3 regions of the Kluyvera sp. STS39-E genome follow, and region 1 is predicted to be linked to each of the others. Evidence: predicted binding sites of a transcription regulator. Region 1 holds the regulator's gene; each other region holds the start of a gene.
The links. The regulator PurR, encoded in region 1, represses purine synthesis genes. The targets are predictions, from matches to a motif close to CANGCAAACGTTTGCNTG.
Positions count from the first base shown of each region.

Region 2: the regulator PurR is predicted to act here: its motif matches at 5,460-5,477, upstream of pyrD (quinone-dependent dihydroorotate dehydrogenase).
Region 3: the regulator PurR is predicted to act here: its motif matches at 3,607-3,624, upstream of tusA (sulfurtransferase TusA).

Region 1 is NZ_JBFQGA010000003.1:336,216-346,788, reverse strand. It holds gene AB4K05_RS08235 (aldo/keto reductase family oxidoreductase) at 1-386, opposite strand, end outside; gene AB4K05_RS08230 (DUF1289 domain-containing protein) at 436-675, opposite strand; gene AB4K05_RS08225 (TetR/AcrR family transcriptional regulator) at 818-1,414, shown strand; gene AB4K05_RS08220 (alkene reductase) at 1,471-2,568, shown strand; gene gloA (lactoylglutathione lyase) at 2,640-3,047, shown strand; gene rnt (ribonuclease T) at 3,152-3,799, shown strand; gene AB4K05_RS08205 (Grx4 family monothiol glutaredoxin) at 3,871-4,215, opposite strand; gene AB4K05_RS08200 (C40 family peptidase) at 4,556-5,383, shown strand; gene sodB (superoxide dismutase [Fe]) at 5,507-6,088, shown strand; gene AB4K05_RS08190 (MFS transporter) at 6,157-7,323, opposite strand; gene AB4K05_RS08185 (YnhF family membrane protein) at 7,483-7,572, opposite strand; gene purR (HTH-type transcriptional repressor PurR) at 7,867-8,892, shown strand; gene punR (DNA-binding transcriptional activator PunR) at 8,910-9,821, opposite strand; gene punC (purine nucleoside transporter PunC) at 9,933-10,573, shown strand, end outside.
Region 2 is NZ_JBFQGA010000009.1:183,916-194,488, reverse strand. It holds gene asnS (asparagine--tRNA ligase) at 1-407, opposite strand, end outside; gene pncB (nicotinate phosphoribosyltransferase) at 575-1,777, opposite strand; gene pepN (aminopeptidase N) at 2,042-4,654, shown strand; gene ssuE (NADPH-dependent FMN reductase) at 4,737-5,312, opposite strand; gene pyrD (quinone-dependent dihydroorotate dehydrogenase) at 5,563-6,573, shown strand; gene zapC (cell division protein ZapC) at 6,741-7,283, shown strand; gene AB4K05_RS19835 (YcbX family protein) at 7,280-8,389, opposite strand; gene rlmKL (bifunctional 23S rRNA (guanine(2069)-N(7))-methyltransferase RlmK/23S rRNA (guanine(2445)-N(2))-methyltransferase RlmL) at 8,487-10,573, shown strand, end outside.
Region 3 is NZ_JBFQGA010000005.1:127,321-137,893, reverse strand. It holds gene arnT (lipid IV(A) 4-amino-4-deoxy-L-arabinosyltransferase) at 1-126, shown strand, start outside; gene arnE (4-amino-4-deoxy-L-arabinose-phosphoundecaprenol flippase subunit ArnE) at 123-461, shown strand; gene arnF (4-amino-4-deoxy-L-arabinose-phosphoundecaprenol flippase subunit ArnF) at 461-850, shown strand; gene AB4K05_RS12370 (MFS transporter) at 982-2,172, shown strand; gene AB4K05_RS12365 (DcrB family lipoprotein) at 2,206-2,763, opposite strand; gene AB4K05_RS12360 (7-cyano-7-deazaguanine/7-aminomethyl-7-deazaguanine transporter) at 2,837-3,502, opposite strand; gene tusA (sulfurtransferase TusA) at 3,684-3,929, shown strand; gene AB4K05_RS12350 (bifunctional UDP-sugar hydrolase/5'-nucleotidase) at 4,154-6,049, shown strand; gene zntA (Zn(II)/Cd(II)/Pb(II) translocating P-type ATPase ZntA) at 6,165-8,363, opposite strand; gene AB4K05_RS12340 (lysoplasmalogenase) at 8,442-9,068, opposite strand; gene AB4K05_RS12335 (DUF2500 domain-containing protein) at 9,209-9,565, shown strand; gene AB4K05_RS12330 (DUF1145 family protein) at 9,603-9,884, opposite strand; gene rsmD (16S rRNA (guanine(966)-N(2))-methyltransferase) at 9,874-10,470, opposite strand.

The DNA of each region.
Region 1 (10,573 bases):
CGATGGATCAGCAACAGATCCAGCACATCGGTCGCTAGGTTGCGTAAAGACTGCTCGGCGCTATGAATAATATGGTTGCTGTCAGTAATGTAGTGACCCAGCGCGTGCTCCGGTTTAGCCGTCGTGGCGATACCGCATTTGGTCACAATCTCCATACGCTCACGCAGATGTGGGGCCAGCTTCATCGCTTCACCGAAAGCGGCTTCACATTGATACCCACCGTAGATATCCGCGTGGTCAACGGTTGTCACGCCAAGATCCAGATGCTCTTCGATAAAGCTCACCAGTTGGCGTGCGGACATGTTCCATTCCATCAAACGCCAGTAGCCCATAACGAAACGAGAGAATTCCGGGCCCTGCGGCGCCAGTGTAATGCGTTGAACCATAACCACTACCTCAATAAATAATTTGCATCGAGTATACGCACATTTGCGCTTAAAACAGTGAGGGCTGCTGAGGTTCTTCTGTGTCAGGCGTTTTGCCCGCGCGTAATTTGCGCAGCAATCGCTGACGGCACAGTCGCAGAACCTCCTGTTTTTGCGCATCGCTCATCGTTTGCCAGCTAAAACGCTCATCACGGCTACGAAAACAACCGCGACAAAATCCCCGTTCATCGGACTGGCAAATACCCCGGCACGGACTTTGAACCGGGAAAATCTCCAGTTGCTCCGCCACGTTAGCCCCCTTTTACCTCGTGATACTTTCATTGAAGACGTTTAATTGGCCGGGCGCAACTTTTCTCAGCTATCGTCGGCGTCGAGTCTCATTTTCAAAATTTTGGTTGCATTAGACCAATCGGTCTATTACAGTTCGCTCCATGAGCAAATCAATTGAACATGATACCCGTGAACACATTCTGGCTACCGGCGAGCGTCTTTGCATGCACCGTGGTTTTACCGGAATGGGTTTGAGCGAACTATTGAAAACGGCCGAAGTGCCGAAGGGATCGTTTTATCACTATTTCCGTTCAAAAGAGGCGTTTGGCGTAGCGATGCTGGAACGGCATTTTGCCGACTACCATCTGCGCCTAGTACAGCACTTTACCCAAGGTGCGGGTAACTACCGCGACCGGCTGCTGGATTACTACCAGCACACGCTCACTCAATTTTGTCAGCAGGGTTTAATTAGCGGCTGTTTAACCGTAAAGCTCTCCGCTGAAGTGTGCGATCTTTCCGAAGACATGCGCACAGAAATGAACAAAGGTGCCAACCAGATTATGGTTTTGCTGGCACAAGCGCTGGAAAACGGTCGCCGTGAGGGATGCCTGAATTTCATCGGTGAAGCGAATGCCACCGCTCAGGTCCTTTACTCGCTGTGGCTGGGTGCAAATTTGCAGGCCAAAATGGCCCGCAACGCCGCACCGCTTGAAAGCGCGCTGACGCATGTCAGAAATCTGATTTCTGCGCCGGATTAATCACCGGCGTTTTTATTTATCATACAACTAGACGACCGGTCTACTTAGGAGTCATCATGTCGCAAGAAAAACTGTTTACCCCACTGAAAGTGGGTGCGGTTACCGCCCCAAACCGCGTGTTTATGGCCCCGCTGACGCGCCTGCGTAGCATCGTTCCCGGTGATATTCCGACCCCGTTGATGGGCGAGTATTACCGTCAGCGCGCCAGCTCCGGTCTTATCATTTCCGAAGCAACCCAGGTCTCCGCACAGGCGAAAGGCTATCAGGGCGCACCAGGTCTGCACAGCCCAGAACAAGTTGCCGCATGGAAAAAAATCACCGCGGGCGTCCACGCTGAAAATGGCCGCATTGCCGTACAGCTGTGGCATACCGGGCGTATCTCCCATAACAGCCTGCAGCCAAACGGCGAAGCGCCGGTTGAGCCATCGGCCCTTAGTGCAAATACCCGAACTTCACTGCGCGATGAAAATGGTCACGCTATTCGCGTAGATACATCTATGCCTCGTGCGCTGGAAACGGCCGAAATCCCTGGGATCGTTAACGATTTCCGTCAGGCCATCGCCAATGCCCGTGAAGCCGGTTTTGACTTGGTTGAACTGCACTCCGCTCACGGTTATCTGTTGCATCAGTTCCTGTCCCCTTCTTCTAACCATCGTACCGACCAGTACGGCGGCAGCGTAGAAAATCGCGCGCGTCTGGTTCTGGAAGTGGTTGATGCCGGGATTAAAGAATGGGGCGCTGACCGTATCGGTATCCGTGTTTCACCGATTGGTAGCTTCCAAAACGTCGACAACGGCCCGAACGAAGAAGCCGATGCGCTGTATTTGATCGAGGAACTGGGCAAACGCGGTATTGCTTACCTGCATATGTCCGAGCCGGACTGGGCGGGCGGTGAACCGTACAGCGAAGCATTCCGTGCGAAAGTACGCGCACGTTTCCACGGTCCGATTATTGGTGCAGGCGCCTATACGCCAGAAAAAGCGGAAGATCTTATCGAGAAAGGGTTAATCGATGCGGTGGCCTTTGGCCGTGCCTACATTGCTAACCCGGATCTGGTGGCTCGTCTGCAGCACAAGTCCGAGCTGAACCCACAGCGCCCAGAAAGCTTCTATGGCGGCGACGCGGAAGGCTATACCGACTACCCTACGCTGTGATCCTTCATTGATAGCGGCGGCAATCCGCCGCTATACTAGGACATTATTCATAAGTTAGGACGAGGGATATCATGCGTTTACTGCATACCATGCTGCGTGTCGGCGACCTGCAACGCTCCATCGAGTTTTACACCAACGTGCTGGGCATGAAACTGCTACGCACCAGCGAAAACACCGAATACAAATACTCTCTGGCATTCGTCGGCTATGGCGATGAACGTGACGAAGCGGTGATTGAGCTGACCTACAACTGGGGCGTGGACAAATACGATCTCGGTAACGCATACGGTCACATTGCGCTGAGCGTAGACAATGCCGCTGAAGCCTGTGAGCGCATCCGTAACAATGGCGGCAACGTCACACGTGAAGCAGGCCCGGTTAAGGGCGGCACCACGGTTATCGCCTTCGTTGAAGACCCAGACGGCTACAAAATCGAACTCATCGAAGAGAAAGATGCCGGCAAAGGTCTTGGCAACTAACTCCCTCCGGGCACCGCGTGGTGCCCGTTTTTTTCTCCCACGTTTCCAAGCCGCGGCAAAATTTGCCATAATGCGCGCTACTTTTTCTAAGTTAAGAGATTCAGATGTCCGACAATGCACAGCTTAATGGTCTTTGCGACCGTTTTCGTGGGTTCTATCCCGTGGTTATTGATGTTGAAACCGCTGGATTCAATGCCAAAACGGATGCACTGCTCGAAGTAGCGGCAATCACGTTGAAAATGGATGAGCAAGGCTGGTTGATGCCGGACACGACATTACATTTCCACGTTGAGCCGTTCGAAGGTGCCAATCTTGAGCCTGAAGCACTGGCGTTTAACGGCATTGACCCGAACAACCCATTGCGCGGTGCGGTGAGTGAATATGGCGCCCTGCACGCTATTTTTAAGATGGTGCGCAAAGGCATTAAAGACAGCGATTGTAACCGCGCCATTATGGTGGCCCACAACGCCACGTTCGATCATAGCTTTATGATGGCCGCCGCCGAGCGTGCATCGCTAAAGCGCAACCCGTTCCACCCATTTGTCACCTTTGATACCGCAGCGCTCAGCGGACTCGCGCTGGGGCAAACGGTGCTATCAAAAGCCTGTACCGCCGCCGGAATGGATTTCGATGCAACTCAGGCCCACTCTGCCCTCTATGATACAGAGCAGACGGCAATTCTATTCTGCGAAATTGTGAACCGCTGGAAACGTCTGGGCGGCTGGCCGTTGCCAATAGCAGCACAAGAATAGCAGCATAAAAAAAGCGACCTTACGGTCGCTTTTTTTTTGTGTGTGTTCCCACACCTATACATACTAACCGATTATTCTGCTTTCGGTTCTTCAGCGTATTTCGCTGCGGTCTCTTTAATCAGAGGCTGCAGTTCACCGCGCTGGTACATTTCGATGATGATATCGCAGCCGCCTACCAGCTCGCCGTCAACCCACAGCTGTGGGAAGGTTGGCCAGTTTGCATATTTAGGCAGCTCAGCGCGGATGTCCGGGTTCTGCAGGATGTCGACATAAGCGAAGCGCTCGCCGCAGGCAGACAGCGCCTGAACCGCCTGAGCGGAAAAACCGCAGCTTGGCAGTTTCGGGGAACCTTTCATGTACAGCAGGATTGGGTTTTCAGCGATCTGGCGCTGAATTTTTTCAATTGTCTCGCTCATTATCTTGCTTCCTCAAACTTCTTTATACGACAGTAGTTGGCCATTGTAGCGTTTCAGGCCCTGAACAGAAAATAACATTTTGTTCACGCTTTACTATTTTATCGTCTGACGCGTTAAGTTGCTTTATAAATATGTCTTTATCGGCAGCCGCATGAAAAACTTGCTCATTTTTTAGCTTCAAATGTATCAATCGATGTTTTTTTTTGCAGTTGCTAACGAAACAACGTTTTAGACATAAAAACACTATTAACAATTCGTGTTTTTATGGATTAGAATCATTGGGTTTTGTAAATCATACCCAGGCAAGGATGTTTAGCCTGCATACTCAGAGGGTTGTTCAGTGGCGCAGATAAAAAAATGGTCGTTCACGCTCTGTGCATTGCTGTTTACATCGCTATCATTCACGCCGTTGGCGCATGCTTCAGGGCATGCCAAAACGCCCACGGCGCAGAAGTCGCTTCCGGTAAAAGGCAGTGAACGCAAGAAAAAAAGTACGGACAGTAAATCTAACGCGAAGAAAAAAACCACCGCTGTCGTTGCTAAGAAAAAATCCACACCTGTAGCGGCTAAAAAAACAGCCACTGCAACACGTAAAGCCTCCCCATCACGTACCGCCAAAATCAGTAAGAAAGGCAGCGCGCTCAAAACTGCCAGCATCGTGACCACCTGCAAGCCGGCGCGTAAAGGCCATAAAAAATCCTGTACCACCAGCCCGGTCGAGTCTAAACCGACGACGATTGCTCAGGCGCACAAAGTTCGTGTGCAGAAAGCGCAAAAAACGGCGATGAATAAACTGATGGGCCAGCTTGGCAAACCTTATCGCTGGGGCGGCAACTCGCCGCGTACCGGATTCGATTGCAGCGGCTTGGTTTATTACGCTTATAAAGATCTGGTGAACATTCGTATTCCCCGTACGGCAAACGAAATGTACCACCTGCGCGATGCACGTCCGGTAGAACGTCGCGAACTGGAAAGCGGCGATTTGGTCTTCTTCCGCACCCAGGGGCGTGGTACCGCTGACCACGTTGGCGTCTATGTCGGTAACGGCAAGTTTATCCAGTCCCCGCGCACCGGCCGCGATATTCAAATTACCTCACTTAGCGAAGATTACTGGGTACGCCATTACGTCGGTGCCCGCCGCGTTGTCACGCCTAAGACCATTCGTTAAACACTTCCCCCGTTTGTTAACAAACGGGGTAAGCTTATCTTTTATCTCACCTTTTAATTTGCTACTCTATCCACACTCAATACAAGGTTATTGGGTGAATAAACTATAATAAGGAGAGTAGCAATGTCGTTCGAATTACCTGCATTACCGTATGCCAAAGACGCTCTGGCGCCACATATTTCCGTGGAAACGCTCGAGTACCATTATGGTAAACACCACCAGACTTACGTCACCAACCTGAATAACATGATCAAAGGCACCGCGTTTGAAGGTAAAACGCTGGAAGAGATCGTGCGCACTTCTGAAGGCGGCGTTTTCAATAACGCGGCTCAGGTCTGGAACCACACCTTCTACTGGAACTGCTTGGCACCCAATGCCGGCGGCGAACCGACTGGCGCGGTGGCGGAAGCCATCAACAAAGCGTTTGGCAGCTTCGCTGAGTTCAAAGCCCAATTTACCGATGCGGCAGTGAAAAACTTTGGCGCAGGCTGGACTTGGCTTGTGAAAAAAGCGGACGGCTCTCTGGCAATCGTCTCTACGTCTAACGCGGGTACTCCGCTGACGACTGATGCAAAACCACTGCTGACCGTAGATGTGTGGGAACATGCTTACTACATCGACTACCGCAACGCGCGTCCAAACTATCTGGAGCACTTCTGGGCTCTGGTAAACTGGAAATTTGTTGCGGAAAATCTGGCGGCGTAAGCCACTATCGCCGGAGTAATCCGGGGAGACAAAAAAAGCAGAAGGTCACGCCTTCTGCTTTTTCGTTTTTACTCTTGCGCCAGCGCCTCTTCGCCCCGGCGACGTCCACTGAGAAAGACCACCAGCAACGCCAGTCCGGCGACAATCGCCCCCATAACCGGCACGAAGCTATAGCCCAGGCCACCTGAGATGACCGCACCGCCGGCCACAGCGCCCAAGGCATTGCCAAGGTTAAATGCCCCAATATTCACTGATGACGACAGCCCCGGCGCCTCATGCGCAACGCGCATCACCCGCATCTGCAACGGCGGCACCACGGCGAAGGTTGCCGCGCCCCATACCACCATGCTCACCGCCGCTCCCACTTGCGTTTGCGCAAGGAATGGGATCGCCAGCATGATAACCATCAGCAGCAGCAGAAAACCTTTTAACGTCCCGCTCACCGAGCGATCGGCAAATTTGCCGCCCAGATAGTTACCGATAGAGAAGCCGACGCCAATTAAAACCAGCATCAGGGTAATAAAGCCGGACGTGGCATGGGTAATGCTGTGCAGTACCGGTGAAATGTAGGTGTAGAGGGTAAACATCGCCCCTGCCCCCAGCACGGTAGTGAGCAGCGCAGAAAGCACCTGCGGACGAACCAACACCGACAGCTCGCGTTTAACGTCCGGCTTTTCCCCACTACCGCCCTTAGGCAGAGACAAGAACAGACTGACGATAGCCACCACCCCAAGTCCCGCCGTCGCCAAAAACGACATACGCCAACCAATCGTTTCCCCAAGCCAAGTAGCAGCCGGCACACCGCCGATGTTAGCAATCGTCAGCCCCATAAACATGGTCGCCACCGCGCTGGCCTGTTTGTGTTTCGGCACTACGCTTGCCGCAACCACCGACCCTAAGCCGAAAAATGCGCCGTGGTTAAGGCTGGTAATAATGCGCGAAAGCATCAGCGTGGTGTAGTCCGGCGAAATTGCGGACAGCACGTTGCCTAGGGTAAAAATCGTCATCAGGAAGATAAGCGCATTTCGGCGGCCACGATGAGATAACAGTAAGGTCATCAGTGGAGCTCCTACCATAACACCAACAGCGTAGGCGCTGATCAGCATGCCCGCAGCAGGGATGGAGACATCGACACCCTTGGCAATCACCGGCAACAGACCCATCGGCGAGAATTCAGTGGTACCAATACCAAATGCCCCGATAGCTAACGCCAATAAGGGAAAGTTAATTTTCATGCAATGACTCCGTTTTACCGCCGACTGCGCGCGATATGGCAATATAGGGCAAAAGCATGACATTAATCACAGAAAAACAGAAGTGTACAAAACTGCAAAAGATTATTGCGAAATGCGTAACAATCAGCAGGAGGGAGCAGACGCTCCCTCGCAGGGGAATTAATGCAATATAGCGGTGAAGCTTGCTGCCACGATCAGAGCCAGCGCAACAAAAGTCGTGCACAGAGACAGTTTAAGATCGGTACTCATCAATTTTTCTCCTTTTGATTACCACAGTAAAACTGCGTTTAATCATTTTTGCACAGTTAATCATAAAAATCTTCACAGATTTAGCAGGATGTTTGTTTTTGTTCTTCCACTTTGCGCCAGGATAAGTCAAAATTCGACGCTTATTTATAAGCGTACCGGCCATTGACCCCCTCCTGTCGTCCTGTATCGTTTTCCCGGCGAATCACAATCATTAAGATTGTGCCAGGGTGTGTAAAGGCAAACGTTTTCGTTACGATTATATCAGGGGCAGGCTTGGGTCTGGAGTGAGATGGAATGGCAACAATTAAAGATGTAGCGAAGCGCGCAAACGTTTCCACTACAACCGTATCACATGTAATTAACAAAACGCGTTTCGTCGCTGAAGATACGCGCGAAGCCGTGTGGGCGGCAATCAAAGAGCTGCATTACTCACCGAGCGCCGTTGCCCGTAGCCTCAAGGTCAATCACACCAAATCAATTGGTCTGTTGGCCACCAGCAGCGAGGCTGCATATTTTGCTGAAATCATCGAAGCCGTTGAGAAAAACTGCTTTGAGAAAGGCTATACCCTGATTTTGGGCAATGCGTGGAACAATCTGGAAAAGCAACGAGCCTATCTGTCAATGATGGCGCAAAAACGCGTCGATGGCCTATTGGTGATGTGCTCTGAATACCCAGACCCGCTGCTGACTATGCTCGAAGAGTACCGCAACATCCCGATGGTAGTGATGGACTGGGGTGAAGCGAAAGCCGACTTTACCGACTCCGTCATCGACAACGCTTTTGAAGGCGGCTACATGGCAGGTCGTTACCTGATCGAACGTGGCCACCGCGATATTGGCGTGATCCCAGGCCCACTGGAGCGCAACACCGGTGCTGGTCGTCTGGCAGGCTTTATGAAAGCGATGGAAGAAGCGCTGATCAATGTCCCAACCAACTGGATAGTTCAAGGTGACTTTGAGCCGGAATCCGGCTACCGCGCCATGCAGCAGATCTTATCCCAGCATCCGCGCCCTACTGCTATTTTCTGCGGCGGTGATGTGATGGCGATGGGCGCGCTGTGCGCCGCTGATGAAATGGGTCTGCGCGTGCCGCAGGATATTTCACTTATCGGTTACGACAACGTGCGCAACTCCCGCTTCTTTACGCCGTCACTGACGACTATTCACCAGCCTAAAGATTCGCTCGGTGAAACGGCTTTCAATATGTTGATGGACCGTATCGTCAGCAAGCGTGAAGAGTCGCAGTCGATTGAGGTTCATCCGCGCCTTATCGAACGCCGCTCGGTGGCGGACGGCCCATACCGCGACTACCGCCGTTAATGGTCCTTACGGACGCCTTACGCTGGCGTCCGTAACCACTCCTCATTTAGAGTCTCACTGTCCCCCAGGTAATCCAGAAGCCAGCTTAGCGCCGGTGAAGCGTCACTTTGCTGCCACGTCAGGCAACAAGCCGCTTTCGGGAATGGATTCTCCAGCGTCAACGCCACCCACTCTCCGCTATCTAACCATGGCTGTGCCCGATGACCGGGTACCATTGCCGCGCACAATCCGGCTGAAATACAGGTTTCCGATGATTCCCAGTCTGGCACCACCACCCTCTTTTGGTTGTCCAGAAGCCAAGTGGTGCGTTTTGGCAACGAGCGCGACGTATCTTCGCGTACCAACGATGGCCAGTTGCGCAACACATCGTCACTCAGCGGCCCGGCCATCTTTGCCAACGGATGTGAACTGGCAACAACACAGTGCCAGTTCAGCATGCCCATATCGCGGAATGCGAAACGTCCACCTACCGGTATCGCCTGCGTGGCGCCGATGGCTAACTCTACGCGTCCATCCGCCAGCGCATCCCACACGCCATTGAACACTTCTTGGGAAACAATCAGCTCGACATCGTTAAAGTGGCGGTAAAAATCGACAATTAATTGGCGAGTGCGTTCGGGTTTAACAATGTTGTCGACGGCAATCGCCAACTGTCCTCGCCAGCCATTGGCGATTTGCTGACACTGCTGGCGGGTGATCTGCATTTTTTTGATGACAGACCGGCCTTCCTTTAAAAACCAAGCACCAGCCGGTGTTAATTCAACATCCCGATGACGCCTTTCAAACAGCGGTACCGCCAGCCACTCTTCCAACTGGCGCACCGTATAACTGACCGCAGAAGGTACCCGATGCAGCTCCTGCGCCGCTGCGCTAAAGCTACCGTTACGTGCAACCGCATCAACCACTTCCAGAGAATATTCAGACCACATTTTCTGCCTACAAAAAATTTGAATGCATGAGACAAATATTAGCGTTTCACAAGTGCTATTGCACTCTCTACACTCTGCCCGACTGTTTACTAACGATAAAAAGGGCGATTTATGCAACCTGGAAAAGGGTTTTTAATCTGGCTCGCGGGGCTTAGCGTGCTCGGCTTTCTGGCAACCGACATGTACCTGCCAGCCTTTGCTGCCATTCAGGACGATCTGCAAACGCCAGCATCTGCCGTGAGTGCCAGCCTGAGTCTGTTTCTTGCCGGTTTCGCCGTAGCGCAGCTTCTCTGGGGCCCGCTGTCCGATCGGTATGGACGTAAACCCATTCTACTGACCGGGCTTACCATTTTTGCCATCGGCTGCCTGGGCATGCTGTGGGTGCGCGATGGAACCACGCTGCTGGTGCTGCGTTTTGTCCAAGCCGTCGGTGTTTGCGCCGCAGCCGTCACTTGGCAGGCGATGGTGACGGACTACTATCCGGCACATCGTACCAACCGCATTTTTGCCACCATCATGCCGCTGGTCGGCCTTTCTCCGGCTTTAGCACCGCTCTTGGGCAGCTGGTTGTTGGCACACTTTGACTGGCAGGCCATTTTTGCCGCCCTGTTCATCATCACTCTACTGCTGATGTTGCCGACGCTGCGCTTGAAGCCAGCGCATAAAAAGCCGGTTGCCAGCGATGACAAACTGACGTTTATGCGCCTACTGCGCAGTAAAGACTATCGCGGTAACGTGCTGATTTACGCCGC
Region 2 (10,573 bases), on a different contig from region 1:
GCGCCAATCAGGTTGGTACGTGGGCGCATATGCGCAACTTCACGTAAATACTCGATGCTGTGACGTTTTGCCGCCATCGGGTAGGTATCAGGATCTTCAACCCAACCGGTGACTTCTACGCTGGTGGCCTGAATTTCAAAACTCTGACCTTCGCCTTTGGAGGCGACAATCTTACCGGTGACAATAACGGAACAGCCGGTGGTCAGACGCAGCACTTCCTGATTGTAATTGGGCAGAGAATTATTAATAACGGCCTGTACAGGATCAAAGCAGGAACCGTCATAGACGGCAAGGAAGGAAAAGCCAGCTTTTGAATCTCGGCGAGTACGTACCCAGCCGCGCACGGTGACTTCTTGGTCCCCGGTGACACGGCCCTGGAGTACGTCGGCTACAGGCACAACGCTCATAATAGTCTCTCTATTCGTAGTCCAATAAAAAAATCGATTTCCCCATCACTGCGGGGGGATATCTATGTTACCTGTCATCTTCCATCAGACAAGCAGAATTCGCATTCGGGGAGGGTGTTTTCAGAAATAAATAAAGAAGAAGGGAGCCCGGTGGCTCCCTTTGATGATTAACTGGCCTTTTTAATCTGCGGGAGATCGAAGGCTTTACGTAAAGCGCGAACAAACGCTTTATCGTGGCAGATGGTTTTTCCCGGGCTATCGGAGAGTTTCGCGACCGGTTTGCCGTTGCACTCGACCAGCTTAATGACAATATTCAGCGGTTTGACCTGTGGAATATCGCAGGTTAAACGGGTGCCAATACCGAAGCTCAGATTAATGCGCGACGAGAAATGACGATATAAGTCGACAGCTTTTGCCAAATCAAGGTTATCGGAGAACACCAGCACTTTGGAATGCGGGTCGATACCCAGTTTCTGATAATGCTGAATTGCTTTCTCGCCCCACTCAAATGGATCACCTGAATCATGACGCAGACCCTGATAACGGGTGGCAAATTCAGGGCCAAAGTCGCGTAGGAAAGCATCCATGGTAATGCAATCGGTCAGAGCAATGCCAAGCTGGTCAGGATATTCCGTAAGCCAAGCGGCCAGCGCTGCCCGTTGGCTGGTCGCCAAGTCCGGACTAATTTGTTGATGCGCTTGGAACCATTCATGCGCCTGGGTGCCCATTGGTGTGAGCGTCAGGCGGCGCGCTAAATCGTAGTTACTGGTGCCGGTAAACCACGACTCCTGCTGCAGGCGGCTGACAATCGCCTCCTGAACGTCGCGGGAGAAACGACGGCGGGTGCCAAAGTCCATCAGCTTGAATGCGGACATATCGATGTCGGCGGTCATCTGATTAAACTCGACGAGCTTATGCTCGAGCATATCCAACGCTTGCGGCACGCCATGTTCCGGCGAGCGGTAATGGTGAACCAGTTCACTAATAACCGCCAGCAGGGGAACTTCCCACATGATCACTTCGCGCCACGGGCCCTCAAGGCGAATATTGAGTTTGCCATTGTCGTTGGTGACGGTGACCTGACGCGGGTCATAGCGGAAATCACGCAGCCAGGTCAGGTAATCTTGTTTAAAGAAAGGAAGTCCGGACAGCCAGTGATATTCGTCATCTTGCAGCGTAAGAGAACGCATGGCGTCGACTTGTTCGCGAATTGCATCAGCATAAATACCTAGCAGATCGTCTCCACGGCAGCGGAATTCAGCCGCTACGTTGACATCATAGTAGTGGTGGAAAACGGCCTGCTGCATATGCAGTTTGTAGGCATCGGTATCCAGCATCGAGAGCAGGATAGGGGAAGCGAATTGTGTCATGGTGCGCAGTAGCATCCTCTCACAGGAGCGTTTAGTACAATAAACAACAGGGGAGAATCGCTGGAGTATACCTTGTTTATCGATTTATTGAACCCCGATCACATCATAAGGCACGAAGCGCCACTCATGTGTTTTGTACAGCATGTTGCGTAAATGTATCATTTTTCGCTATTTGACTGGAAAAGATGAAGATTCTGCGTAGCGTGATTAACACAACAGGAATAGACTGGAGATGACATTTACATAAGATGCTAAAGGTTTTTTATGACACAACAGCCCCAAGCCAAGTACCGCCACGACTATCGTGCGCCGGACTACCTGATTAGTGATATTGACCTGGCCTTTGACCTGGATGCCGCAAAAACCGTCGTGACAGCGGAAAGCCAGGTTTCCCGCCACGCAGCGTCTGATGTGCCGCTCCGTTTAGATGGTGAAGACTTAACGCTGGTCTCCCTGCACGTTAACGGCGAGCCGTGGACTGACTATAAAGAAGAAGAAAGTCATCTGGTGATCTCCGGTTTGCCAGAGCGTTTCACTTTAAAGATCGTCAATGAAATTAGCCCTGCGGCAAATACCGCCTTAGAAGGCCTGTATCAGTCCGGTGAAGCGCTGTGTACTCAGTGTGAAGCAGAAGGTTTCCGTCATATCACCTGGTATCTTGACCGCCCAGATGTGCTGGCTCGCTTTACCACCAAAATCACTGCCGATAAAAACAAATATCCTTTCTTGCTTTCTAACGGTAACCGCATTGCCGAAGGCGAGTTGGATAACGGGCGCCACTGGGTGCAGTGGCAAGATCCATTCCCAAAACCGTGCTACCTGTTTGCCTTGGTCGCGGGCGACTTCGATGTACTGCGCGATACCTTCAAAACCCGCTCCGGGCGTGAAGTGGCGCTGGAGCTGTTTGTCGATCGAGGCAACCTCGATCGCGCGCCGTGGGCGATGACTTCGCTGCAAAACTCTATGAAATGGGACGAAGACCGTTTCGGTCTCGAATACGATCTCGACATCTATATGATCGTTGCCGTCGACTTCTTTAATATGGGGGCCATGGAGAATAAAGGGCTGAATGTCTTTAACTCTAAGTACGTGCTGGCGCGTACCGATACGGCAACCGATAAAGACTACCTTGATATCGAGCGCGTCATTGGCCACGAGTATTTCCATAACTGGACTGGTAACCGCGTCACCTGCCGCGACTGGTTCCAGCTAAGTCTCAAAGAGGGCTTAACGGTATTCCGCGATCAGGAGTTCAGCTCCGATCTGGGGTCCCGTGCGGTTAACCGCATCAGCAATGTGCGCACCATGCGTGGTCTGCAGTTTGCCGAAGATGCAAGCCCAATGGCGCACCCAATCCGTCCAGATAAAGTTATTGAAATGAATAACTTCTATACGCTGACGGTGTATGAGAAAGGGGCGGAGGTGATCCGCATGCTACACACCTTGCTGGGGGAAACGAACTTCCAGAAAGGGATGCAGCTTTATTTCGAGCGTCATGATGGCAGTGCGGCAACCTGCGATGATTTTGTTCAAGCGATGGAAGATGCTTCTAACGTCGATTTGTCCCATTTCCGCCGCTGGTATAGTCAGGCCGGTACGCCGATTGTTAGCGTTCACGACGACTACAACCCGGAAACCGAGCAGTACACGTTAACGATTCGCCAGCGCACCCCAGCGACGGCGGAGCAGGATGAAAAATATCCTCTGCACATTCCGTTCGATATCGAGCTGTACGATAACGAAGGCAAAGTGATCCCGCTGCAAAAAGACGGTCACCCGGTTCATCACGTGCTGAACGTGACGCAGGCTGAGCAAACGTTCGTCTTTGATAACGTCTATTTCCAGCCGGTACCGTCACTGCTGCGTGAATTCTCCGCGCCGGTGAAACTGGAATATAAATGGAGCGATCAGCAGCTAACGTTCCTGATGCGCCATGCGCGCAACGACTTCTCCCGTTGGGATGCGGCGCAAAGCCTGCTTGCTACCTATATCAAGCTGAACGTTGCCCGTCACCAGCAGGGCCAGCCGCTGTCGCTGCCGATTCACGTTGCTGACGCTTTCCGCGCTATCTTGCTTGATGAGACTATCGATCCCGCATTGGCTGCAGAAATTTTAACGCTGCCATCGGCAAGTGAAATCGCTGAGCTGTTTGAGATTATCGATCCTATTGCCATTGCGGCAGTGCGCGAAGCGCTGACCCGCACACTGGCAAGCGAACTGGCCGACGAATGTTTGGCAATCTACAACCTTAACAAACTGCATAGCTACCGCGTTGAGCATGCCGATATTGGCAAGCGCACCCTGCGCAACACCTGCCTACGTTATCTGGCGTTCGGTGATGCTGAATTGGCGGATAAACTGGTGAGCCAGCAGTATCACGAAGCCGACAATATGACCGATGCGCTCGCGGCCTTGTCTGCGGCCGTCGCAGCAGAATTACCGTGCCGTGATGCGTTGATGCAGGAGTATGACGATAAGTGGCATCAGGATGGTCTGGTGATGGACAAATGGTTGATTCTGCAAGCCACAAGTCCGGCGGATGATGCGCTGGTAACGGTGCGTAAGCTGCTGAATCACCGCTCGTTTAGCATGAACAACCCGAACCGCATTCGCTCGCTGATTGGCGCGTTTGCTGGCAGCAACCCTGCCGCATTCCACGCAGCGGACGGCAGCGGTTATCAGTTCTTGGTGGAAATGCTGACGGAACTGAACAGTCGTAACCCACAGGTCGCTTCCCGGTTGATTGAGCCGCTGATCCGCCTGAAACGTTACGATGCGAAACGTCAGGCGCTGATGCGTGCGGCACTTGAGCAGTTGAAAGGGCTGGAAAACCTGTCAGGCGATCTGTACGAGAAGATTGCGAAAGCCCTTGCGTAACATCATTGTAGCTCGGCCGGGCTACAATCAATGAAGTACAAAATTAAACGCCGCTAGGTTATCACCTGCGGCGTTTTTTTTATCAAACATGTTCAGCCTGTCGCGATTCGCCAAGCGTAGGAACCTGTATATCCCGCCGATGCAACGCCTGCCAGAAGGTTTCCAGTGCACCATCGAGGCGCTTGTGCAAATTCTGACTAAACTGCGGTTTATGCTGATAGTCGGTGACTTGGCTATCGTCGGCAAAAACACCCTGTAATATTTCTTGCGCCTTCAGCGCGTTCAGCACCGGCTTTAAGGCGTAATCGACCGCCAGCATATGGGCAACCGTTCCGCCGGTCGCAAGCGGCAGCACGACTTTTCCTTCCAGCGCACGTTCCGGCAGCAGATCAAGCAACGCTTTCAGCGCCCCCGCGAACGATGCCTTATAGACCGGCGTGGCGATAATCAAGCCGTCGGCATGGGCCAGTTGCTCGGTTAAGGCTAGCAGGGCGGGGCTGTCAAAACGGGCGTAAAACAGATCTTCTGGCGAAAAATTTTGCAGATGCCAGTGGAACACTTCAACGTCCGCAGCCGACAGTTTATCTCGTGCATATTCCAGCAGCGCGCTGGAGCGAGAAGGAAAGCGGGGGCTGCCTGCTAAGGTAATGACGCGCATACTCTCTCCTTATAACTAAAAATAAACATTATTCTAGAATTGATAACATTTGCGTCAGTGTGTCAGAGGTAGTAAGGGGGGCGAAATATTTTTTCTGACGTTGTTTAATCAGAAAATGCATATGGCCTTGCGTTGGGGCGTCGGAGAGAAGAAAACGTTTGCGTTTTTTTTGCCGTAGGTCAATTCCCTTTCTTAGCAAGAAAGTACATAATACGCCCCCGGTTTGCACACCGGGAATCCAGGAGAGTTCATGTACTATCCCTTCGTTCGTAAAGCACTTTTTCAGCTCAATCCAGAGCGCGCTCATGAATTAACGTTTCAACAATTACGCCGTATTACCGGAACGCCGCTGGAAGCTTTAGTGCGCCAGAAGCTGCCGGAAAAACCGGTCACCTGTATGGGACTGACGTTTAAAAATCCACTGGGTCTGGCTGCGGGTCTGGATAAAGATGGCGAATGCATTGATGCCTTAGGGGCAATGGGATTCGGTTCGATCGAGATCGGTACCGTGACGCCGCGTCCGCAGCCGGGTAACGATAAGCCGCGCCTGTTCCGCTTGGTCGATGCAGAAGGGTTGATCAACCGCATGGGCTTCAATAACCACGGTGTTGATAACCTAGTAGAGAACGTTAAAAAAGCCCATTTCGACGGTATTCTGGGAATTAATATTGGAAAGAATAAAGATACCCCAGTCGAACATGGTAAAGATGACTATCTGATTTGTATGGAAAAAATCTACGCCTATGCGGGTTATATCGCAATTAACATCTCATCGCCAAATACCCCAGGCCTGCGTACGCTGCAATATGGCGAAGCACTAGATGATTTACTTTCCGGTATTAAAAATAAACAATCGGAGCTTCAGGAAAAGCATCATAAATATGTTCCTGTGGCCGTAAAGATCGCCCCGGATCTTTCTCATGAAGAGTTGATCCAAGTAGCCGACAGTTTAGTTCGCCATAATATCGATGGGGTAATTGCAACCAATACCACATTAGATCGTTCCCTGGTTCAGGGGATGAAACATTGTGATGAAATGGGTGGATTAAGCGGTCGTCCATTGCAATTAAAAAGCACCGAGATTATTCGCATGCTGTCGGCAGAATTAAAAGGCCAGCTTCCTATTATTGGCGTCGGTGGGATTGACTCTGTGATTGCGGCTCGCGAGAAGATTGCGGCTGGGGCATCGCTGGTGCAGATCTATTCTGGCTTTATTTTTAAAGGCCCGCCGCTGATTAAAGAAATCATCACGCATATCTAGTCTTTTTCTCTGTAATGTGAACCAGGGCTTTATTTCCAGCCCTGGTTGCTTTATATTTCCTCATTGTTGCTTATTTAAACATATTGGTCTTTTATTATTAAGACAATGTCGCGTAACGCAGCACAAGAACAAGCAAAGCAATGGACGCGAAATGATGGGGGAGAAAAATGCGAATTAAACCTGATGATAACTGGCGTTGGTATTATGATGAAGAGCACGATCGAATGATGCTCGATTTAGCCAATGGTATGTTATTTCGCTCGCGTTTTGCCCGCCGAATGTTAACGCCTGATGCTTTTGACCCTACCGGTTTTTGCGTCGATGATGCAGCGCTCTATTTCTCTTTTGAGGAAAAATGCCGCGACTTGACGCTGTCGAAAGAACACCGCGCCGAGCTTATCTTAAATGCGCTGGTGGCGATTCGCTTCCTGAAACCGCAAATGCCAAAAAGCTGGCATTTCCGCGCGCACCAAGATTGCTGGTCACCGGTAACCGGTGATGCGGCCTGTGTTTGGTTGAGCGATGACGACAGTCAGGTGAATCTGCTGGTGGTTGAACCTGGTGAAAACGCTGCGTTATGTCTGCTCGCGCAGCCCGGCTTGACGCTGGCTGGCCGGACGATGCAGCTTGGCGATCCGATTAAAGTCATGAATGACAGGCTGCAACCTCAGCCAAGACTGGACGGTTACAACCTAGAACAAGCGGTCTAAAGCGTTAGTTTCAGCGCGGTTTTAGGCACGCAACTGCAGCTTAAAATGGTGCCATCGTCTCGAATTGCGCTTTTTTTCAGCGGGCTCACCTCTCCCTCAAGTAGCGTTACTCGGCAGCTTCCGCACAGTCCGGCGCGGCAGGAGTAAGGCACGCGAATGCCTTGTTGCTCAAGCTGCTCCAGCAAAATCTGCTGATTATTGCCGCTGAAAGTTTTCCCCTCCCAGTCAATGTCGACCAGCGCATCCTTTGCCGTCGGCGTGGCTAACGCATCGTCGCTTTTCCCCACGCTGTAGGCTTTCGCCGGACCGGTGGCTAATATTTCCACCTCGTCGCCAACGCGGATCACCCCGCTATTGCGGGCAATTAGGTTTTGGCCGAAATCAACATCGCCGCTTGCAGGGTCAGTACGAAATGATTGTAGGGTACTCAGTGGCTCACCGCTCGGATGCTTTTGCCCCTTTTCTGGGCTAATCGTAGTAAAGACGCATCGGCTACACGGTTTTACAACATCGAACACCACCTCGCCAATGCGAATGGTTTTCCAACCATCTTCTGCCCAAGGCTCTACGCCAGTGACCACCAGATTGGGGCGAAACTGCTCCATGCGCACGCTTGCCGGACAGCGCTGTTGGACATCGCGCAGTGAGGCTTCGTTAGTCAGCAAATAAGGGAAACCGTCAGCAAAAGAGAGCGGCACCGCGTCATGGCGTTTTACGCGACGGGTTGGGTTCGCGCCTAGCCAGCGTAGCTGAACCTCACGCTTAAAGAACGGAGAAAGCCACTGATTGATAGCGTCCGGGGCAATACGCGAGGTAAAATGGTTGCCCCACACTTCGGTCGGTGAAGACTGCCCGCCGAAATCAGCAAAACGCACCAGTGCGCTGCTGCCGTCGGGAGCGGTGAGATGAAGACCATCGTGCAGGACGGCAGGGGTGAAGCGCACCATCGCCGGAAACTGACGGGCGGTAATAAAGGTGCCATCAGGTTCGGTAACCATAAAAATGCGGTCAAATGCGAATCCGCTAATATCAGCATACGCATGCGTGAGCCCGATACCCCGCATAGACTTCACCGGATGAATAAAAAGCCGCGATAATGTAGCCACAATGCTGTCCCTGAATCGAAATTAGCCTTTAACTTTATGACATGGGCTGCAGATTGGCTATAATGCGCAACAATTTTCTGCGAGTAAAAGTGACGATATGAATTCTCTGTTTGCCAGTACGGCCCGTGGGCTGGAAGAACTGTTAAAAACTGAACTGGAAGGTCTTGGCGCACAAGAGTGCCAGATTACCCAGGGTGGCGTCCATTTCCAGGGCGATACGCAGCTTCTGTACAAAAGCCTGATGTGGAGTCGCCTGGCGTCGCGCATTATGCTGCCGCTGGGAGAATGTAGCGTCTGGAGCGATCTCGATCTTTATCTTGGCGTACAGGCTATCGACTGGACATCCATCTTTACCCCAGATGCCACCTTTGCGGTGAGCTTTGGCGGGTTGAATGACAGTATCCGTAACAGCCAGTACGGTGCGTTGAAGGTCAAAGACGCTATCGTTGATGCCTTTACACGCAAAAACCTGCCACGTCCGAACGTCGATCGTGACAATCCGGATCTGCGTATTAACGTCCGCCTGAACAAAGAAACTGCCTATATCTCGCTGGATTTGAGCGGCGAAGGCCTGCATTTGCGTGGCTATCGCGGTAGCACCGGTATGGCTCCTATCAAAGAAAACCTCGCCGCGGCGGTTGTCATGCGCTCTGGTTGGGTGCCGGGTACGCCGATGCTCGATCCGATGTGTGGTTCCGGTACGCTGCTGATTGAAGCCGCGATGTGGGCCACCGACCGCGCACCTGGGCTGCACCGTAGCCACTGGGGCTTTGGCGGCTGGGCACAGCACGACGAAGCGGTTTGGCAGTCGGTCAAGGCCGATGCGCAGACCCGCGCACGTGCAGGACTTGCCGCTTATGAATCTCGCTTCTTTGGCTCTGACGTCGACAGCCGTGTGGTTGAATTGGCGCGTAGCAACGCCCGCCGTGCCGGTATTGGCGAGCTGATTACCTTTGAAGTGAAAGATGTTGCGCAGCTTAGCAATCCGCTGCCAAAAGGCCCTTACGGTACCGTTATCAGTAACCCGCCATATGGTGAGCGTCTGGAAAGCGAACCGGCGCTGATTGCGCTTCACAGCCTGCTCGGTCGCCACATGAAAAACCTGTTTGGCGGTTGGAATCTGTCACTGTTTAGCGCCTCTCCTGAGCTGTTAAGCTGCCTGCAGCTTCGTGCCGAGCGGCAGTTTAAAGCAAAAAATGGCCCGCTGGACTGCGTGCAGAAGAACTATCATCTGACGGAAAGCACCGGTGAAGCACCGGCTTCACTGGCAGAAGATTTCGCTAACCGTCTGCGCAAAAACCTGAAGAAATACCAGAAGTGGGCGAAGCAGGAAGGTATCGAATGCTACCGTCTGTATGACGCCGATCTCCCGGAATATAACGTTGCCGTTGACCGTTACGCCGATTGGGTTGTGGTGCAGGAATATGCGCCACCGAAAACCGTTGACCCTAATAAAGCACGTCAGCGTCTGTTTGATATTATTGCCGCGACGATTTCCGTATTGGGCATTGCGCCAAACAAACTGGTGTTGAAAACGCGTGAGCGTCAGAAGGGCAAAAATCAGTATCAGAAGATGAATGAGAAGGGCGACTTTATGGAGGTGAGCGAATATAACGCCCGCCTGTGGGTCAACCTGACCGATTATCTGGATACCGGCCTGTTCCTCGATCACCGTATTGCCCGTCGCCTGCTGGGCCAGATGAGCAAGGGTAAAGACTTCCTCAACCTGTTCGCGTATACCGGCAGCGCCACCGTTCATGCTGGTCTGGGCGGCGCGCGTTCCACCACCACCGTCGATATGTCACGCACCTATCTGGAGTGGGCAGAACGCAACCTGCGGTTGAACGGTTTAACCGGTCGTCCACATCGCCTGATGCAGGCTGATGTGCTGTCATGGCTGCGTGATACCGATGAACAATTCGACGTTATTTTTATCGATCCGCCTACCTTCTCGAACTCTAAGCGTATGGAAGATGCGTTTGACGTTCAGCGCGATCACCTGCGCTTGATGACGGATCTAAAACGCCTGCTGCGTAAAGGCGGCACCATTATGTTCTCCAACAACAAACGCGGTTTCCGTATGGACCACGACGGCTTGGCAGAACTGGGACTGAAAGCACAAGATATTACCCAAAAAACGCAGTCACCAGATTTCGCCCGTAACCGTCAGATCCACAACTGCTG
Region 3 (10,573 bases), on a different contig from region 1:
GAAGGTCCTATCTCGCTGGTGTTGCTGCTATCCCGCAACGTGCAATTGGCAGATCTGCCTTTACCAAAACCTGATGAGGTGTATGCAATGGGCCGCACCGTGTTTGTGCAGTATCGCCCGCAATGATTGTTTGGGCTTGCCTGCTGCTCGCCAGCTTATTGAGCTGTGCCGGGCAACTGTGCCAGAAACAGGCGACGCGTCCGGCACCGCAGGGACGGCGCGGACGCCACCTGCTCACCTGGCTTGGACTGGCGCTGGCGCTGCTGGGGCTAGGGATGCTGCTGTGGCTGCTGGTGCTACAGCAGATCCCGGTCAGCGTCGCCTATCCAATGCTCAGCCTGAACTTTGTGTGGGTGACGCTGGCGGCGCGTATCATCTGGCGTGAACCGGTGAGCCGCCGTCACTGGGCGGGCGTGGCGTTAATTATCATTGGCATCATGCTATTAGGGAGTAGCGTCTGATGGGGCTGTTATGGGCATTACTGAGCGTGGCGCTGGTGAGTGCGGCGCAGTTGACGCTGCGCACGGCGATGACCACGTTACCATCGGCGAATGAGCCATGGGCGTTGGCGATGCATCTGCTGCACTTTGGCGACGGTACGCTCGCGCTGCTGCTGGGGCTCTTGGGCTATGTGGCATCGATGGCCTGCTGGTTCTTTGCCTTAAAGCGCCTGCCGCTGGCGAAGGCCTACGCCTTGTTGAGTTTGAGTTACATGGTGGTATGGCTGGCCGCTATTTTGCTGCCAGGCTGGCATGAACCGTTCTCTTGGCGCGGCTTGCTGGGTGTGGTGGTGATTGTCATGGGCGTCATTACCATTTTCTGGCCCAACAGACCCTCTCATGCCTCGTAGGCCGGATAAGGCTACGCCGCCATCCGGCAATCGGCGCCGTTCAGCCTGATGCACTTATCAGGCCTACCGTCCCTCCCCGACGACAAAATATGCAATAATGCCCTTTTCGTTGCGCTTATAAGGGATTACCTATGCCTGCGGCCGACGCAGAGGTGCAGCTTAGCGGCTTGCGGCTCAACTTGCGTATTGTCTCCGTCGTTATTTTTAACTTCGCCAGCTACCTGACGATTGGTCTGCCGTTGGCGGTATTGCCCGGCTATGTCCATGATGTCATGGGATATAGCGCCTTCTGGGCGGGGCTGGTCATCAGCCTGCAGTATTTCGCTACCCTGTTAAGCCGTCCTCATGCCGGACGCTATGCCGACCAGCTCGGGCCTAAAAAGATCGTCGTCTTTGGTTTATGCGGCTGTTTCCTTAGCGGTTTAGGTTATCTGCTGGCGTCATTAGGCAGCGGCTGGCCCCTGATGAGTCTTGCGCTGCTCTGCGTTGGTCGCATCATCCTCGGTATTGGTCAAAGCTTTGCTGGAACCGGCTCCACCCTCTGGGGCGTCGGCGTGGTTGGTGCTCCTCATATTGGTCGAGTCATTTCTTGGAACGGCATTGTGACCTACGGCGCGATGGCGATGGGCGCGCCGCTGGGCGTACTTTGCTATAGCTACATCGGCCTGCAGGGGCTGTCATTGGCTATCATGGCGGTTGCGGCGGTCGCGATTCTGGCGGCGCTTCCACGCGCTGAAGTGAAAGCCACGAAGGGCAAACCAATGTCATTTCGCGCCGTGTTGGGGCGAGTTTGGCCCTACGGGATGGCGCTGGCTATGGCTTCCGCCGGGTTTGGCGTCATCGCCACGTTTATCACTCTGTTCTACGATGCCAAGGGCTGGGACGGCGCAGCCTTTGCGCTTACGCTGTTCAGCTGCGCCTTTGTCGGCACGCGTTTACTGTTCCCCAACGGCATCAATCGGTTAGGTGGCCTGAACGTCGCAATGATCTGTTTTGCCGTGGAGATCGTTGGTTTGCTGCTGGTGGGCGTCGCTGATACGCCGCTGATGGCAAAAGTGGGAACTTTCCTTGCTGGGGCGGGCTTCTCGTTGGTCTTCCCGGCGCTTGGCGTAGTTGCCGTGAAGGCGGTGCCGCAGCATAACCAGGGCGCGGCGCTGGCGACCTATACCGTGTTTATGGATTTGTCGCTGGGTATTACTGGGCCGCTCGCCGGGCTGATGATGGCGTGGATGGGTGTGTCGACTATCTATATTGCGGCGGCGGGGCTGGTGATGCTGGCACTGCTGTTGGGCTGGAAGCTAAAAAAACGGCCTCTGGCGTAGCAACGCGAGAGGCCGTTTCATCAGCAAGCTGAATTAGTTGATGACCAGCGTATTAATGATTTTTTCCGCATCGGCCTGCGCCTGCTGCTGATTATCAGCCGGCAGGGTAACCTGCAGGGTCAGCAGCTTATTGTCGACTTTAGCCAGCACGACGGAGGAGTAGGCGGTCTGCCCTTTAGCTGAAATGATGCTATCGAGCTGTTGCAGGGTATGGCCCTTCAGGTCGATAGATTTATTGGTGACAACCTGCAGCTGTGGATCGCGGCTGCGTTGCTGCTCTTCGAGGCGTTTCGTCAATACCGCAAGGTCTTCAGAGGTGCCGTCGCCAATGATAACGATCACCGCTTTTTGGCCGGTGGCATCGGAATAAACGTGCATGTTGTTGCTTTGGGTGCCGAGCTTACCGCTCTGGTCGGTTATCCCGGCCGGCAGCGTAAAGCTGAGTTTACCGTCTAACAGGCTGATTGCCTGACCGGCGGCGTCACTTGCGGCAGCCGAACCCTGAGCAGGGGTGTTGGTATCGCTGTTGTCACAGGCAGCAAGACCCGCAACCAGCAGGCCAATACCAACATATTTCACCAATTTGCGCATTGACTTCTTCCTTTCGATAAACAGCCACTAACGGCTCATCTCGCTATCTTATCACAACCAATGTCATGAACTCTTAGCCGGGCTGTGCTGCGGACAAATCGGATTTATCTGCCAGCCTTTTCATCAGCATATTCAACAATACGCCGTACATCGGCAAGAAGAAGGCAATGCTAATCAGCACCTTAAATGTGTAGTCGACGAGCGCGATTTCCACCCAGTGGGCTGCCATAAAGGGATCGGTGCTGCGCCAGAAAGCGATGAAGAAGAACGCCAGCGTGTCGCTGATATTGCCAAACAGGGTAGACGCTGTTGGAGCCAGCCACCAATGGCGGCTTTGACGCAGGCGGTTGAACACGTGGACGTCGAGGATCTGCCCCAGCGCGTAGGCCATAAAGCTCGCCGCGGCGATACGGGCAACGAACAGGTTGAAGTGTGCCAGCGCGCCGAAACCCTGCCATTCGCCCATATAAAACAGAGCTGAAATCACGTAGGAAATCATCAGCGCTGGGATCATCACCGCAAACACAATGCGACGGGCCAGCGGTGCGCCGAAAATCCGCACGGTGAGGTCGGTTGCTAAGAAGATAAACGGAAAGCTAAACGCGCCCCACGTGGTGTGGAAGCCGAAAATGGAAACCGGCAATTGCACCAAGTAGTTACTGGAGGTGATCACCAGTAAATGAAATAGCGATAGCCAAACCAGCGCATGACGGCGCTGTACTGAAGTAAAGGGAGTCATATTGTACCTTTTTAGTGGTTGGGGTGAGGGAACCCAATAAACTGCAAATCAATTGCAGGGGCGGAATGATACTGCTTTCCCATGCCATTGCAATGGTTGTTTTTCACGCAATCGTTAACCTTGTTGCGTTGCGAGAGGGTCGGCGTAAACTAATGCCGTTTTTACACATGATGAGATGATAATGACCGATTTGTTCTCCAGCCCAGACCACACTTTAGACGCGCAGGGACTCCGTTGCCCGGAGCCGGTAATGATGGTGCGCAAAACCGTGCGTACGATGCCGGTGGGCGAAACGCTGCTGATTATTGCCGATGATCCTGCAACAACGCGTGATATTCCCGGTTTTTGCCGTTTTATGGAACATGAGCTGATTGCCGAACAGACCGAATCACTGCCGTATCAATATCTGCTGCGTAAAAGTCATTAATGCAAATGGCGGCTGCGGCGTACTTAATGAGCATGCTTATTATAATATCTTGATTTTATTAGTCAGATGGACGCAGCCACCTTCTCCTTTCCCCGTTCTGGATTGCCCGTGGCTAATCTTGAGCTATCTCTCAGTTTCAATGTCTAACCTGTAAAGCTGCTAGCCAATTTATTGATGTGAATCGCATAATTTCCCCTCCTTCCCTTCCGGCACATCAAATAAAAATGAAAAAATCCATTCTTGCGCTTTTGCTTTGCTTGGGTACCTCTGCGGCGATGGCTGAACCCGTCAATATCACTATCCTCGGCACCTCCGATCTCCACGGCACGTTTGTCCCGTGGGACTACTCGACGGATACCGAAAATCTGGCGGGCAGCCTGAGCCAGATTGCGACCCAGGTGCGGCAGGTCCGAAAAGAACAGCCCAACGTTATTCTGGTCGACGCAGGCGATACCATTCAGGGCAACTTTGTCGAAACCTTCAAAAACGACAAAACCAGCCCGATGATCCTCGGTTTTAATGCTCTGGATTATGACGTCTGGGTTATGGGCAACCACGAATTCGACTTCGGCTTGAAATCGCTATCGACCTCGCTCAATCAGTTTAAAGGCACGGCGCTGGCCGGCAATATTCTGTGGGACAGCGGGAAGCCCTATTTGCCCGCGTTTAAAATTATCGAACGGCAAGGGGTGAAAATCGGCATTATCGGCATGGATACGCCGATGACCGCTGAGTTTGCTAAAGGAACGGATCGCGTCAAAGGGCTGAACTTTACCGATCCGGTTGGCGCGGTGAAGCAGACCATCCAGCAAATCCAGGGGCAGGTGGATGCCATTGTGCTGGTGGCGCATATGGGCATCGATAACGAAAACCAGCGGCCGGGTACCGGCGTCGGCGATATCGCGCGCGCCAACCCTGAACTGGCAGCGATTGTGGCCGGGCATATGCACGTCAAGGTCGATAAAGAGGTGATAAACGGCGTGATTGTCACCGAACCGGACAAGTATGGCCGCGCGCTGTCACGCATCGATCTGCAGTTTGAGCAGCACAACGGCAAGTATGTGTTAATCAATAAAGACAGCTACACCTATTCGATTAAAGGTATGGCTTCAGATAAGAAGCTCGAAGAAGTGTATCAGCCGTATCACAAGATTTTACGCGCTAACGCCAACCGCCCGATTGCGCAGCTCAGTGGTCAGGATTTGGTTCCGCCAGATGCGGTGAAGGGCATTCCACAGGTACATATTCAGGATACCGGCATCAGTAAACTGTATCAGGAAGCGAGCCGTCACTACGCGCCGAAAGCGCAGGTCATCGCTCTGCAAATCGATAACGACCGTCCTAAATTAAACGTCGGCACCATTACGGCGAAAGATATCGCTTTCAACTATCAGTATGCGGGCGGTGAGATCACCGTCTATCAGTTGACCGGCAAAGAGTTGAAAAAGTACATGGAGTGGTCTGCAGGCTATTTCAATCAGCTGCATGACGGTGACGTGACCTACAGTTTTAACCCTCAGCGCCGGGCTTCCAAATATTCAACCAATGACTTCTTCGACGGCGTGACCTACAAAATCGACCTGCGTCAGCCGACTGGGCAGCGCATTCGCGATCTGAAAATGATCGATGGGACGCCGGTCACCGACAGTACGCCGATTCGCCTTGGGATGAATAGCTACCGCATGGGACACCTGACGCAAAAAGGCGGTGCGCTGGAAGGGATGCAGTTCCCGGTGCTGTCGGACAGCAAGGCGGAATATGGCGAAGAGGCGGGGACGATTCGCAACCTGACTATTCGTTATCTGACGGAAGTGAAAAAAGGCCAGTATCAAGGGCAGGCTGTGCAACGCTGGCAACTGGTAGGGCTGGAAGGCTACGATCGTGAGCGTAAAATCGTCGAAAAACTGCTGAATGAAGGCAAAATCAGCGTTCCGACTAGCGAAGATGGGCGCTACAGCAACGTGGCGTCGTTCAATGTGAAGGGGTTGATGTTTAAAGACCCGCAGGCAAAACAGCAAAAACAAGCAGCGCTACAGGCGGAGCTGGCTGCTGCTTCGCCAGCGGCGAAAAAATGGGTGAGTGACCAACTGGTGATTCTCGAGGCGATTAATCAGGCTTGAGCGAAACCGACTGCCTGATGGCGCTGCGCTTATTAGGCCTACGGGACTGTCATGCGTCGACATGCTCCGTAGGCCGGGTAAGGCGCAGCCGCCACCCGGCACAAGGGTTGAACGACTATTTCCGCAGCAGCCGTAGCGCGTTGAGCGTCACCAACACCGTTGCACCAGTATCCGCTAGCACCGCCAGCCACAATCCGGTCATCCCCAGCAGGGTCGTAACAAGGAAAATCCCCTTCAATCCCAGCGCGATAGCGATGTTCTGTCGGACGTTGGCGTGCGTGGCGCGCGCTAGGCGGATTATTTGTACCAGCCCGGTTAGGCGGTTGTGGGTGAGCGCCGCATCGGCGGTTTCCAGCGCCACATCGGTGCCGCTGCCCATCGCAATCCCCATTGCCGCCGCTTTCATGGCTGGGGCATCGTTGATACCGTCACCGACCATGGCCAGCGGCCCTTGCGCGTTCAGCGCGGTGACCTCTTTCACCTTATCAGCGGGCAACAGGCCTGCGCGGAACGCCATGCCTAGCTCGTCGGCAATGGCGGCAGCGGCGCGAGGGTTATCGCCGGTCAAAATAATGCCCTGAATGCCCAGTTCACGCAGGCCATCAACCGCTTGACGCGCCTCCTGACGCACCGTATCGCGTAGCGCGAGAATCCCCAGCAGCGTTTCATCACGAGTGACGAGTACCACGGTATTTCCCTGATTTTCCAGCTGTTGGATTTGTGCCTGCTGCGCTTCGGCCGGGAATTTACCCGCCGCACAGATAACGATGCGCTGGCCGTCGACGCTCGCCTCAATGCCCGAACCAACCAGCGTACGCTGCGCCTGAGCCTGAGGAATCGTGAGGTTGCGCTGTTGTGCTTCGCGAACCACCGCCTGTGCCAACGGGTGAGTTGAACCTTGCTCAACGGCGGCGGCCATTGCCAGCAATGTTGCTTCATCGAGCTCGGCTGTAGGGATAACTGCCGTCACCTGAGGTTTACCTAGCGTCAAGGTGCCGGTTTTATCAAAGGCCATCTGCGTGATACGTCCCAGCTGTTCCAGCGCCGCGCCGCCTTTAATCAACGCGCCGTGGCGCGCCGCGGTGGCAAGCCCTGAGGTGATCGCCGCGGGTGTGGAAATCACTAGCGCACATGGGCAGCCAATGAGCAGCAGCGTCAGCCCTTTGTAGATCCACTCTTCCCAGGATGCCGACAGCAGCAGCGGTGGCAACAGCGCGACCAGCAGCGCAACCGCCATAATCACCGGTGTGTAAATGCGGCTGAAGCGGTCGATAAAGCGCTCGATAGGCGCACGACGTTCTTCGGCTTCTTCTATCAGGCGTAAAATCCGGTCGATGGCGCTGTCGCCCGCTTGAGATATCACGCTTAATTGCACTAAGCGGTCGGCGCTGGTCGCACCGGCCGGAACGCTTTCACCCGCATTGCGCTCAACGGGAATCGACTCGCCGGTTAACGCGCTTTCATCGAAGCTGGCGAACGCTGTAATCAGCTTACCATCGGCTGGCAGACGCCCACCGGCGGCGACTTCTATGACATCACCGGGCTGCAGATCTTTTTGCGCCACGGTTTCACGCTGACCGTCTCGAACCCGCACGGCGGTATCAGGCTTCAGCGCCATCAGCGCGCTTACGCCCTGACGCGCGCGATTGGCGGCCCAGCCTTCGAGTCGTTCGCCGATTAAAAACAGCAGCAACACCATCGCCGCTTCTGCGGTGGCGCCGATAAACAGCGCGCCGATGGCGGCCACGCTCATCAGCGTTTCAATGGCAAACCAGCTGCCGTTCTTTATCAGGCGCAGCGACTGGCGAGCCACGGGGAACAGCCCCACGAGTGTGGTGACAATAAATGCCAAATTGCCGAATGGATGGTTGAACTGCTCCAGCCCCCAACTGATGACCATCATCACGACAAGCGCAATTAACGGCAGGTTCTCGCGTAGGCGAGAGGCGTCGGCTTCTGGAGCGGCGTGGTTCTCGTCGCGCAGCTGATAGCCGGCGGCGCTGACCGCTTTTTCAATGGCTGCGCGCACGTCATCGTCGGCATCAACCAGCAATTTTTCCGTGGCGAAGAGGACTTTAGCCTGCTTCACGCCAGCGACCTGGCGTGCCGCATTTTCCACTTTACGGGCGCAGGCAGCGCAGTCCATGCCGCTAACCACCCAGCTGTAGCGTGCTTCAAGCGTGCTTTCTACCGGTGCTTGAACGGTGGCGCACTGGCTATCGCAGCAGCAATCGTCCTGCGCTTGCACAGCCGGAGCGAGCTTGAATGAGGAGAATTGAGGGGCTTTTTTGTCATGCGTCTCTGGAGTCGACATCGTATCCTCCGGTTAATGATCGTTGATTCATTAAGCGCAGCATACACTCTGGAGTCGACTCCAGAGTCAAGCGAGAAATTACAAATAAAGGGCGCGAACGATAAAGAAGTGCCCGGCAAAGTAACAGGCCGCGTAAATGGCGGTGTCGGCGCGGAAACGGCGGCGATAATGACTACCCAACCACACGATGTTGCCGAGCAGCAGCAGCGCAGCGCCGAAGAAACCGGACATCGCGGTATCGGTCGGGCGCAGGAACCACAGTTCGCCCGCCACCCAAACCATCACCAGCGTCATGCCAACAAACGCCAGCACCGGCAGGCGCAGTTCTTCTAAACGCGTCCAGATGACCGCCAGCAGCAGCGCGCCAATCACCAGTAATATCACCGGCAGCGGCCAGAAGAAGGTGAAGGTTAGCTGTCCGGCAAACCAGATGGTATAGAGCAGGTGTGAGAGGAAGAATGCGCCAACGGCGTACAGCGTACGTTCACGCGGCAACAGAGTTAACGCATCGCCGACCAGCGAAGCGCAAAGGCCAGCCAGCACTAAATAGCTGATGGCGTTAAACATTGGCGCCTGCCAAGCGAGCAGCAACAGTAAGATTAAGGTAATAGGCTTGAACACCCAGCGTTGCCAAGTGGGGCCACGGTAGGAGGCATCAACATAAAGCCACCCGGAGAATACAACAGCGATAAACGACCAAAGCATATTAAGTCCCTGTATCTGTTATCTTAATAGGTGCTGTATTACCAGCCCTGAATGTCCAGTGTAGTAGTGTGGACGACCAGATGACAATGGTTGGATGCGTCGTTTACTATGATTTGCGTAAATTCTTATGAGAACCTGAAATGAGCAAGATGCCTCTGTTTTTCGTGGTTGTGGTGGCCATTATCGTTATTGCCGCGTCGTTTCGCTACGTTCAGCAGCGCCGGGAAAAAATGGATAACGACGCCGCGCCGTTGATGCAAAAGCGGGCGGTGGTCAGCAATAAGCGTGAAAAAGTCCTCAACGACCGCCGTTCACGTCAGCAGACTGTTACGCCCGCGGGCAGCGAGATGCGCTATGACGTGAGCTTTAAGCCTGAGCAGGGCGGGCTGGAGGTGAGCTTCCGCGTGGAAGCCGAGCAGTATCATCAGTTGACGGTAGGAGATAAGGGGATGCTGAGTTACAAAGGCTCGCGTTTTGTCGATTTTAAGGCTGAGTAGCGAAGGATGGCCTGGCAAGAAAACCAGGCCGGAATAATTACTTCTTCTTTTTCAGGGCGGCGGCCGTTTTCTTTTGCCACACCAAGAGCTCAAACACACCAAAGAGGAAGATACGCACCTTTTCACCGAAGCTCATCTGCGGGCCATCTTTTGGCATCGTGGATTGCAACAGCGCCATCTGCATTCCGTGCATCAGCACCATAAAGACCAGCGCAACATTGACGAAGATATTGAGCGGACGCGGGAACGGCTGGATAAGATTCAGCACTAAAAAAACCCATACGCCGAGCATCAACAAACGACCCAGATTAATCAGCATCCTTTTCTCCCTGCACTTCACGATGATAGAGGCGATAAGCCACCTGGCCGGCGATTTTTTCCCGGTACAGATCCCAACTGGCAGGCACTGGTGGCAGGCCATTTTCCACTTCGCTTTCGACGTAGATAAGCGCGCTATCCGCCAGCCAGCCGTTCACTTCCAGTAGATTTAACGTCTCTTCCAGCAGCCCTTTACGAAATGGCGGATCAACAAACACCACATCGTGCGGCGTACCTCCTTGGTTAAGGTAGGTCAGGGTGTTGGTATTCACCACCTTGCCGTGTGGCGCTTTTAGCGTGGCGAGGTTTTTTTGCAACTGTTGGGCGACATGGCGCTCCATTTCCAAAAGCGTCGCGCTGGCGGCGTAGCGAGAAAGCGCTTCCAGCCCTAACGCCCCGCTTCCGGCGAAGCAGTCCAAGCAGCGAGCATCGACCATGGTCGGCGCCAGCCAGTTAAAAAGGGTTTCACGCACGCGGTCGGTGGTGGGGCGAAGCCCTGGGCTGTCGGGGACAGGAAGTTTACGGCCGCGCCACTGTCCGCCAATAATACGGATCTGGCCACTGCCGCCGGAGGTTGGTTTTTTCATTTTCTCGCTCTGATCGCTCTTTCAGCCTGCTATTCTAGCGATCTGCTCTGCCGGGTGAAAGCGGTGAAGCCAGGGAAGTTAAGTGGTAGACTAAGCAACTAAT